One region of the Limnobacter sp. G6BE5S genome, then DNA from elsewhere that is predicted to be linked to it. Evidence: predicted binding sites of a transcription regulator. Region 1 holds the regulator's gene; each other region holds the start of a gene.

The links. Region 1 encodes sigma-54, which starts transcription at its own class of promoters, with help from an activator protein. Its sites were predicted from a motif close to TGGCANGNAANCTGCTTT; they were not measured.
Region 2: hmpA (NO-inducible flavohemoprotein) is a predicted target of sigma-54. The motif match lies at 1,731-1,748, and genes of this name have one in related genera.
Region 3: ACVL1J_RS06265 (PQQ-dependent methanol/ethanol family dehydrogenase) is a predicted target of sigma-54. The motif match lies at 1,154-1,171, and genes of this name have one in related genera.

Annotation. Positions count from the first base shown of each region.
Region 1 covers NZ_JBZFLM010000001.1:128,590-131,787, forward strand. The annotation lists gene lptB (LPS export ABC transporter ATP-binding protein) at 1-610, shown strand, start outside; gene ACVL1J_RS00615 (RNA polymerase factor sigma-54) at 623-2,143, shown strand; gene hpf (ribosome hibernation-promoting factor, HPF/YfiA family) at 2,184-2,513, shown strand; gene ACVL1J_RS00625 (PTS sugar transporter subunit IIA) at 2,624-3,094, shown strand; gene hprK (HPr(Ser) kinase/phosphatase) at 3,099-3,198, shown strand, end outside.
Region 2 covers NZ_JBZFLM010000004.1:265,469-268,666, forward strand. The annotation lists gene ACVL1J_RS09235 (BON domain-containing protein) at 1-33, shown strand, start outside; gene ACVL1J_RS09240 (response regulator) at 92-517, shown strand; gene hmpA (NO-inducible flavohemoprotein) at 531-1,673, opposite strand; gene norR (nitric oxide reductase transcriptional regulator NorR) at 1,885-3,198, shown strand, end outside.
Region 3 covers NZ_JBZFLM010000003.1:113,675-116,872, reverse strand. The annotation lists gene ACVL1J_RS06270 (quinoprotein relay system zinc metallohydrolase 1) at 1-951, shown strand, start outside; gene ACVL1J_RS06265 (PQQ-dependent methanol/ethanol family dehydrogenase) at 1,253-3,004, shown strand.

The sequences.
Region 1 (3,198 bases):
TGGTGCTGGCAAAACCACCTGCTTTTACATGATCGTGGGCCTGGTCAGCGCCGACGAAGGCAATATCTGCCTCGAAGGCCGTGACATCACGCTTCAACCCATTCATGAACGTGCGCGTGCGGGCCTGTCCTATCTTCCCCAAGAGGCTTCCGTATTTCGCAAGTTGACGGTGGAAGAAAACATTCGCGCTGTACTGGAAATTAATCCGCCCAAAGACAAAACGGTGGACCAAGCGGTTGAAGACTTGCTCAACGACCTGCAAATTTCACACATTCGCACCTCGCTGGCCGCCTCACTTTCAGGTGGCGAACGCCGCCGCCTGGAAATTGCGCGCGCATTGGGCAGCCAACCCCGCTTTATTTTGCTGGATGAGCCTTTCGCAGGCGTAGACCCAATCGCCGTACTGGAAATTCAACGCATTGTGGCCTTTCTGAAATCGAAAGGAATTGGCGTGTTGATCACCGACCACAACGTGCGCGAAACGCTGGGCATTTGCGATCGTGCTTACATTATCAGTGCAGGTCGAGTATTGGCCTCGGGTAGTCCGGAACAAATTGTGAAGAACGACGATGTACGCCGCGTGTATCTCGGCGAACACTTCCGGATGTAAAGCTGAGCCCCCATGAAACAATCCCTTCAGCTTAAAGTTTCCCAAAATCTCACGCTCACGCCGCAGCTTCAGCAATCCATTCGATTGCTGCAACTGTCCACACTCGAACTGCAGCAGGAAATTCAACAGGCACTGGCCGAAAACCCGCTACTCGAGCTGGCCGATGAAGAGGCTGTTGAAGGCGAACGTACACTCAGCCTGGACAGCAGCAATGGCGAATTGCACGAGCCACAGGGCGACAGCTTCGAAGCCGAACCGGACCCACGCAAAGCCAGTGAGCCCGTCAGCGATCAACAAGCTGAACAAGACAACCAAAGCGAAGAAATTGTTCAACGCGAGACCATCGACTCCATTCAGGACAACTGGGAAGGTGACTGGCGCGACAACAGCGGCGCAGGTGCCGATGGCGACGAAGAAAAACCCGGCCTTCAACTGGCTGCGCCCGACAGCAGCCTGCACCAACACCTCATCGACCAGCTGCGCATGACGCAGGCCAGCGAACGCGACAAAAACCTGGTGCTGTGGCTGATCGACTACCTTAGCGACGATGGCTACCTGACCGTTGAACTTGAAGACCTGTGGGAAACCTTGCAGGACGAACCCGACCTGGAGTTTGAAGAACTGAGCGCGGCACTGCGCCTGCTGCAAAGCTTCGACCCACCCGGCGTGGGCGCACGCAATGCGGCAGAGTGCCTGTTGCTGCAACTGGCCCAGCGCCGGGACATTACTTGCCAAACAAACCTGTACGGCAACTGCCAACACATTATCCGCGACCATTTGAGTTTGCTCGCCCAGCGTGACTTCACCAAACTGAAGAAAGCCCTGAATGTCGACGAAGACACTTTAAAGATCTGCCATCAAATAATCCGCTCGCTAGAACCTTTTCCCGGCGCGCGCTTTCGGCGCATTGACGACGATCATGTGGTGCCCGATGTCATTGTTAAAAAACTCAGTGGACAATGGCATGTGCAGCTCAACCCCGATGTAATGCCCAAAATTCGAATCAATGAAATGTACGCCTCGATCCTGAGGTCTCACCGTGGTCAAAGCGCACAACTCAGCGCGCAACTTCAAGAGGCCCGGTGGCTCTTAAAAAACGTTCAACAGCGATTTGACACTATTTTACGGGTGAGCCAAGCGATCGTAGAACGACAAATCGGCTACTTCAATCATGGCGAAATCGCAATGCAACCCTTGGTTCTGCGGGAAATTGCTGATTTACTGGGACTGCATGAATCGACCGTGTCAAGGGTTACCACGCAAAAATATATGTTGACGCCCTATGGGTTGGTTGAGCTAAAGTATTTCTTCGGAAGTCATGTTTCCACCGATTCAGGTGGGCAAGCTTCCAGCACGGCCATCCGTGCACTCATCAAGCAACTGATTTCTGCGGAGGACGCCAAGCAGCCGATATCTGACAGCCAAATCGCCGACCTACTCGGTCAACAGGGCATCGTGGTCGCAAGACGCACGGTCGCTAAATACCGGGAATCACTGAAAATACCCCCGGTGAACATGCGTAAGTCGCTTTAAAGTTAAAGCTTCCCCCCGCAGCAACGAAAGGAGATACCTTATGAACTTGAACATCAATGGTCATCATCTGGAAGTTACCCCAGCTATTCGAAATTATGTAATTGAAAAACTGGACCGGGTGAAAAGGCATTTTGATCACGTCATTGATGCATCGGTGACCATCTCGGTGGTCAAGCTGGTTCAAAGGGCAGATGTTACGCTGCACGTTCGCGGCAAAGACATACACGCTGAATCAAGTCATGAAAACCTCTACGCAGCCATTGATGCGCTGGCCGACAAACTCGATCGCCAGGTATTGCGGCACAAAGACAAACTTACCAATCACAATCACACGCCCATAAAACACCAAGTGGTAGAAGAAGCTGAATAAACCACTGTAATTTCAGGGAAATTCAAAAGGCGGACTTCAATCCGCCTTTTGTGTTTTTATGGCGTATAATCGGCCCCACGATTAGAAGCGGGTCTCAGGAATCAACAGCGATGAACTTGATCGCAAATCTACTTCCACCATCCAACATATTGTTGGACACACAGGTCACCAGCAAAAAGCGCGTGTTTGAACAGGCCGGACTGGTCTTTGAAAACAACCAGGGCATTGCACGGTCCAAGGTGTTCGACAGTCTTTTTGCGCGTGAGCGTTTGGGCTCCACTGGCCTTGGCCAGCAGGTGGCGGTGCCGCATGGCCGCATCAAAGGCCTGCGCGAACCCATCGCCAGCCTTGTGCGTGTGCAAGATCCCATTCCGTTTGATGCCCCTGACGGCCAACCCGTCAAGCTACTCATGTTTTTGCTGGTGCCTGAAAGCGCAAACCAGCATCATCTGGATATACTGTCAGAACTGGCTCAAATGCTGTCTGACAAGGATTTCCGTGAGAAACTCATGACAGAATCCGATCCTGGTGCCACTCACCAATTGATCGCCAACTGGGAGCCTTACCAACCAGCGAGTTAAGCCTGTGAAGCAACTGAAAGAACTGATCGAAGCCAACCGCAACAAACTCAAACTCGACTGGCTTGCCGGTTTAAACGGTGGTGATCGTCACCTTGATCTTCAGT
Region 2 (3,198 bases), on a different contig from region 1:
TCCAATTTGATTGAGTTGAAGCCCAAGTCTTAACGGGCTGTCATGATGCCTCGCCGGCCTTCTCGCTGGCGGGGCGTTTCAGGTGTCTGCCATGAAACAAAACTGTATGGATCAGCTCCCCTTGCGTGTGCTGGTGGTTGAAGACTCGATCGAGTTGCAGACCATGTTGCAGGCGATGCTGTGTGAAATTCCCAGTGTGCAGGTTATTGCAAGTGTGGAGTCCGAGGAAGCGGCACTTGCGACAATACGGAATGAATGCGCTGATTTGGCAATCGTTGATTTGGAATTGGAATCAGGTACCGGGCTGGGTGTGTTGAAGAACCTCCAGCAAAGTCTGGAGATGAATCCGCACCCGGTTAATATTGTGGTGTTTTCCAACTACTCCAATTTGGTCATACGGCACCGGTGCTTAAGCCTTGGTGCCAAGGCTTTTTTCGACAAATCGTTTCAAATTGATGAGTTGCTGGAGTTTGTGCAGGCTCAAGCCTCTGGCAAAGCCAAAGGCTTGTCGGCTTAGTTCCTGAAATCAATCAAATGGCTTGCGCAGGGCCGAAAAACTCAAAATGCTGACGGTCGGCAGGCACGCCCAGTTTCCCGAGCATGCTTTTCACTGCACCCATGAAACCAACTGGTCCCAAAAAGTAAACCTGTGCATTGTTGGGCAGGTTGTTTTCAATGGTTTGGGCTTTGATCAAGCCATGCTGATTTTCATAAACATACTCGGTAGTGATATTGCTGTGTTGAGCCTTCAGTTGCTCAGTCAAATTCTTGAATGAGTGCTGCGCTACGTTCTTGCAGGCATGAATGAATCGAATCTCGCGCTGGCCGGCAACAGCTTTGAGCATGGCAATGGCGGGTGTCAGCCCCACGCCTGCGGTAATCAACACCAGTGGGTCTTTGCTGTCGTCGAGTACAAACTCGCCACAGGGCGGGCTGAGTTGCACGGTGTCGCCCACAGCAAATTCATTGTGAAGGTGGTTGGACACCATGCCACCTTCTTCGCGTTTTACCGAGATTCGGTAGTGCTCCCCATTGGGTGAGTCAGACAGGGAATAGTTGCGCATGATGCTTGTGTCATTGATATTCAAGTGCAGGGTAATGTATTGCCCTGGCTTGAAGGTCATGATCTCTTTGCCGTCCACAGGTTTCAGGTAAAAAGATGTGACCAGTTCGCTTTCTTGCTCTTTCGCGGCAATTCTGAAAGCGCGTTGCCCCTCCCACCCTCCAGCGGACATGGCTTGTTTGGCATACAGGTTGGCTTCTGCATTAATTAAAATATCGGCCAGTTGGCCGTATGCAGCTGCCCAGGCGTCGATAATTTCGGGGGTGGCTGCTGCACCCAGTACTTCTTTCATGGCCTGCAGCAGGCATTCGCCCACGATAGGATAGTGCTCGGCCTTAACGCCCAGTGCCACGTGTTTGTTCACGATCAGGGTAACCGCACCCATCAGCACGGCTGGGTTATCAATGTGCTTTGCATAAGCCAGTACCGCATTGGCCAGTGCACGCGGTTGGGTGCCTTTTTGCTGGTGAGCCGGATTGAAAAAAGTGGCTGTAACCGGGTATTTGCTGAACATCAGTTTGTAAAAGTGCGTGGTCAAGGCCTCGCCGCCCTGTTCAAGTGCGGGAATGGTTGCCTTGATCCATTGTTTTTGTTCGGTGCTCACTGACATGTTGATGTTCCTTTTTCGCGTGATTGTAAATTGACACATGCTTCTCGGTGACAAGTACTATCAAGATCCATGCCAGACGTTAAAATTTTTTTAAGCTATTGATTAATATAATTAATTGATAATTATGGATTTGTTAAATATTTCAAAAGATTGTGCTAAAAACAATGTGATATTATTGTTAATAACACAATAATTGTTAAAGTGACAATATATGGAAATGTCCAGTTTTGTGATGGCGGTGATCGAGGACTTGGGCGCTGACCTGGATCCGCAGACCCGGTATGCACGTTATGTGAATTCATTGGCAGCGGCATTGCCGGGCAACGCGTGTGCCTTGCTAAAAAAGGAAGGCTCGGCCTTAAAGCCATTGGTCGTTCGGGGTTTGACGCCGGATAGCCTGGGGCGCCGCTTTGAATTGAATGAGCATCCCCGCTTAAATGCGATTGTCACTTACCGGGGGGTCACTCATTTTCCAAACAAGTCCACGCTGCCTGATCCCTACGATGGTCTGCTGGAAGGGGTGCATGCGGGGGATTTGACTGTGCACGACTGCATGGGTTGTGCCCTGCATGTCAATGGCAAGTTGTGGGGTGCGATTACCCTTGATTCTTTGAAGGCAGGGGTGTTCGACGTCAAGGTTGAGCGGGCCATGGCCATGTTCGCCCGCTTGGGCGAGGCTGTGGTGCATTTGGCTGAATTGAACGAGCGAACCTTGACCAACTTGAAGCTGAGTCAGGGCAATGGCAATGCTTTGCAGGCATTGGAGGGCGTTCAATTGTCTCGCCGGGAAATGATTGGCGACAGCAAACCCATTCGCGATCTAAAGCATGAAATTTTGACCGTTGCCAGTAGTCAGCTGGCAGTACTGATTCATGGCGAAACCGGTGTAGGCAAAGAATTGGTTGCGCAGGCTCTGCATGCCATGTCGAGTCGCGCCAATTTACCCTTGGTGGTGATTAATTGCGCGGCTTTGCCTGACCAGTTGATTGAAAGCGAGTTGTTTGGTCATGTTAAGGGTGCGTTTTCCGGGGCTGAGCGCGATCGGCAGGGCAAGTTTGAATTGGCCAACGAGGGCACCTTGTTTCTGGATGAGGTGGGCGAGTTAAGTGCCTCTGCGCAAGCCAAGCTGCTTCGGGTGCTCCAAAGCGGGCAAGTGCAGCGTGTGGGCAGCGACAGGGAGCATCGGGTTGATGTTCGCATTGTTGCGGCAAGCAATCGCGATTTGTCTGCCGAAGTGAAAGCAGGGCGCTTCAGGGCTGATCTGTATCACCGTTTGTGTGCTTACCCTTTGCACATTCCGCCTTTGCGTGAGCGGGGCGACGACGTGGTGTTGCTGGCCGGTTATTTTCTGGAACAAAACCGCAGTCGGTTGGGGTTGCGAAATCTTCGTTTGGGTCGTGGTTGCGAGGCGGCCTTAAAGCGTTACAACTGGCCGGGTAATGTGCGAGAACTTGAGCACACATTGGGGCGCGCAGCGTTGAAGGCACGCCGGGATGAAGCCGGCCCCATGGTGACCGTGGAGCTT
Region 3 (3,198 bases), on a different contig from region 1:
GCACTGATCACGATGACAGCCGCAGGGCAGGCCCGTGCCGAACTGCCCAATGTGGCCAAGCCCACACCCGACAAAGCCACGCTTGATTACGGTTTGAAGGCCACCAAACTGGCCGGTGGCTGGTATGTAATTGCGGGGGCCAATGATGATTTTTCACAGGCCAATGGTTGCAACATCATCAACACCGGGTTTTATGTAGACCAAGCCGGGGTGTATGTGATCAACACAGGCACATCGCGCCTGTACGGCGAGCAGCAACGCGCCCTGATTGATTCAGTCAGCAAGGGCAAGCCAATCAGGCAAGTGGTGGCGTTGAACCTGCATCCGGATTATTTTTTGGGCAATCAGGCTTACCCGAAAGAAGCACTCGCGGCCACGAAGTTGACCATTCAAGGCATCAAGGCTGAAGCGGCGCTGTATGAAACCAACCTTTACCGTTTGTGCGGCGACTGGATGAAGGCCACTGAAAGTGTATTTCCCACGCAGACCATTGCGCCAGCCAGCCTGAAAAGTTTTGGCAGCAAGGCAGTGGAGGCCATTGAACTGAAAGGCCACACCGATTCGGATCTGGTGCTGTTTGACCCTGAAAGCAAGGTGATGTGGACGGGCGGCCTGGTGTTTTACCAGCGCATTGTGACCACGCCGCACGCCCGGCTGAAGCCCTGGATTGAAAGCCTGAAAAAGCTGCAAGCCATGAAACCCAAGGTGGTGGTGCCTAGCCACGGCCCGGTGAGTTGGGGCAGTGAAGCGATCGACCAAACCCTGGATTACCTGAGCTGGCTGGACAAGCGCCTGGCACAGGCCGCCGAGATGGGCGAGGAAATCAATGATGTGATGAAAAAGGGTGCGCCCGAACGATTCAGAAACTTTGCGGCTTACCCGGCCGAGTTTTATCGCAACGTGACGAACCTGTACCCGGTGTATGAAAAGGAAACCTTGGGTGGCTTTTGAGGATTAAGCGTCAGGGTTAACGCTGTACCAAGTGTGTCAAAAAGGGACAGTTTGTGTGTTGCTGAACAGGTGCGCTGTTCCAATGTCACAAAACTGTCTCTTTTTTTTCTTGTCGCATTGAATCAAATCACCTGAAAGAGGGTTTATTTGTAAAGTACTGATTTTATTGAATAAAAAAATTATATAGAAGAATTATTCTACTTGGCATGAAGCTTGCGCTAGGTTTGCATTGGGTAGCCCCGACTCTGCAAATGAGGGGCGAGAACCTCAAAGTAACGGATGATGAGAGGAGAAACAAAAAATGCGCAAAACTCTGCTTAGCGCGATGGTAGCAACCGCACTGGCGATTCCCGCAGTGGCTTCTGCCGCTGTGACAGACGCAATGATTCAAAACGATGCCAAATCCACAGGCGACATTCTTTCCTGGGGCATGGGTACAGAGGGTCAGCGTTACAGTCCATTGAAAGACATCAACGTATCGAACGTGGGCAAGCTGGTTCCAGCCTGGTCCTTCTCGTTTGGTGGTGAAAAGCAGCGCGGCCAGGAAAGCCAGCCTGTGATTCACAACGGCAAGATGTTTGTAACAGGTTCCTATTCACGTATTTACGCTTTGGATGCCGCCACAGGTGCGAAACTGTGGAAGTACGAGCACCGCCTGCCTGAAGGCATCATGCCTTGCTGCGACGTGGTGAACCGTGGTGCAGCCCTGTATGACAACCTGGTGATCTTCGCAACACTGGACGCACAATTGATTGCCTTGGATCAAGACAGCGGCAAGGTTGTGTGGAAAGACAAAATTGACGACTACGCTGCTGGTTACTCCAACACAGCCGCTCCAATCATCGCCAACGGTTTGGTGCTGACAGGTGTATCGGGTGGTGAATTCGGTGTAGTGGGTCGTGTTGAAGCACGCAATGCCAAGACCGGTGAAATGGTTTGGCTGCGCCCAACCGTTGAAGGCCACATGGGTTATACATGGGACAAAGACGGCAACAAGAAGGAAGCTGGAATTTCCGGTACCACCAATGCCACCTGGAAAGGCGACATGTGGAAAACCGGTGGCGCAGCCACATGGCTGGGCGGTACATACGACAGCAAGACAGGCCTGGCCTACTTCGGTACTGGTAACCCTGCACCCTGGAACAGCCACCTGCGCCCCGGCGACAACCTGTATTCCACATCCACAGTGGCAGTTGACGTAAAAACTGGCCAGATCAAGTGGCACTACCAGTCCACACCGAACGACGGTTGGGACTACGACGGTGTGAACGAGTTCGTGACCTTTGACATGAATGGCAAGCGTGTTGGTGCGAAAGCTGACCGCAACGGCTTCATGTATGTGAACGACGCCACCACCGGCAAGCTGGAAAATGCCTTCCCATTTGTGAAGAAAATCACATGGGCCAAGGGCATCGACATGAAGACAGGTCGCCCGATTTTTGACCCTGCCAACCGCCCTGGTGACCCCACCAAGATGGACGGCAAGAAAGGCGAAACAGTGTTCTCAGCACCATCATTTTTGGGTGGCAAGAACCAGCAGCCAATGGCTTACAGCCCTGACACAGGCCTGTTCTATGTTCCAGCAAACGAATGGGGCATGGAGATCTGGAACGAGCCAATCACCTACAAGAAAGGTGCGGCTTACCTGGGTGCCGGTTTCACCATCAAGACATTGCCTGGCTTTGACTACATCGGCGCATTGCGTGCGATGAACCCCAAGACCGGCAAGATCGAATGGGAAATCACCAACAACGCGCCTTTGTGGGGTGGTGTTCTGACGACTGGCGGCAATCTGGTGTTCTGGGGTACTCCAGAAGGTTACCTGAAGGCGGCTGATGCCAAAACCGGCAAGGAAGTGTGGAAGTTCCAGACAGGTTCTGGCGTGGTTGCGCCACCCGTAACCTGGAAAGGCAAGGACGGTCAGCAGTATGTGGCGGTTGTGTCTGGTTGGGGCGGTGCCGTACCCCTTTGGGGCGGAGACGTGGCCAGCAAAGTGAACTACCTTGAACAAGGTGGTTCCGTGTGGGTATTCAAACTGTTCGACAGCAAGTAATCAGTTTGTGAAGAACATCAAACTGCCCCGTGTGGGGTAGTTTGGTGAGTAGTGAAGTAGTAGAGCGTTTTAGAAGTGTTGTCATTTTCACCCCCAAGTTTTCTGCCTGCTCCGCAGGGAACTTATTGACGCAAACGGTTGAATCGAATTGCTCCTTGGGACCTTCTTCTGGCAATGATTGGGAGTCGGAAGAA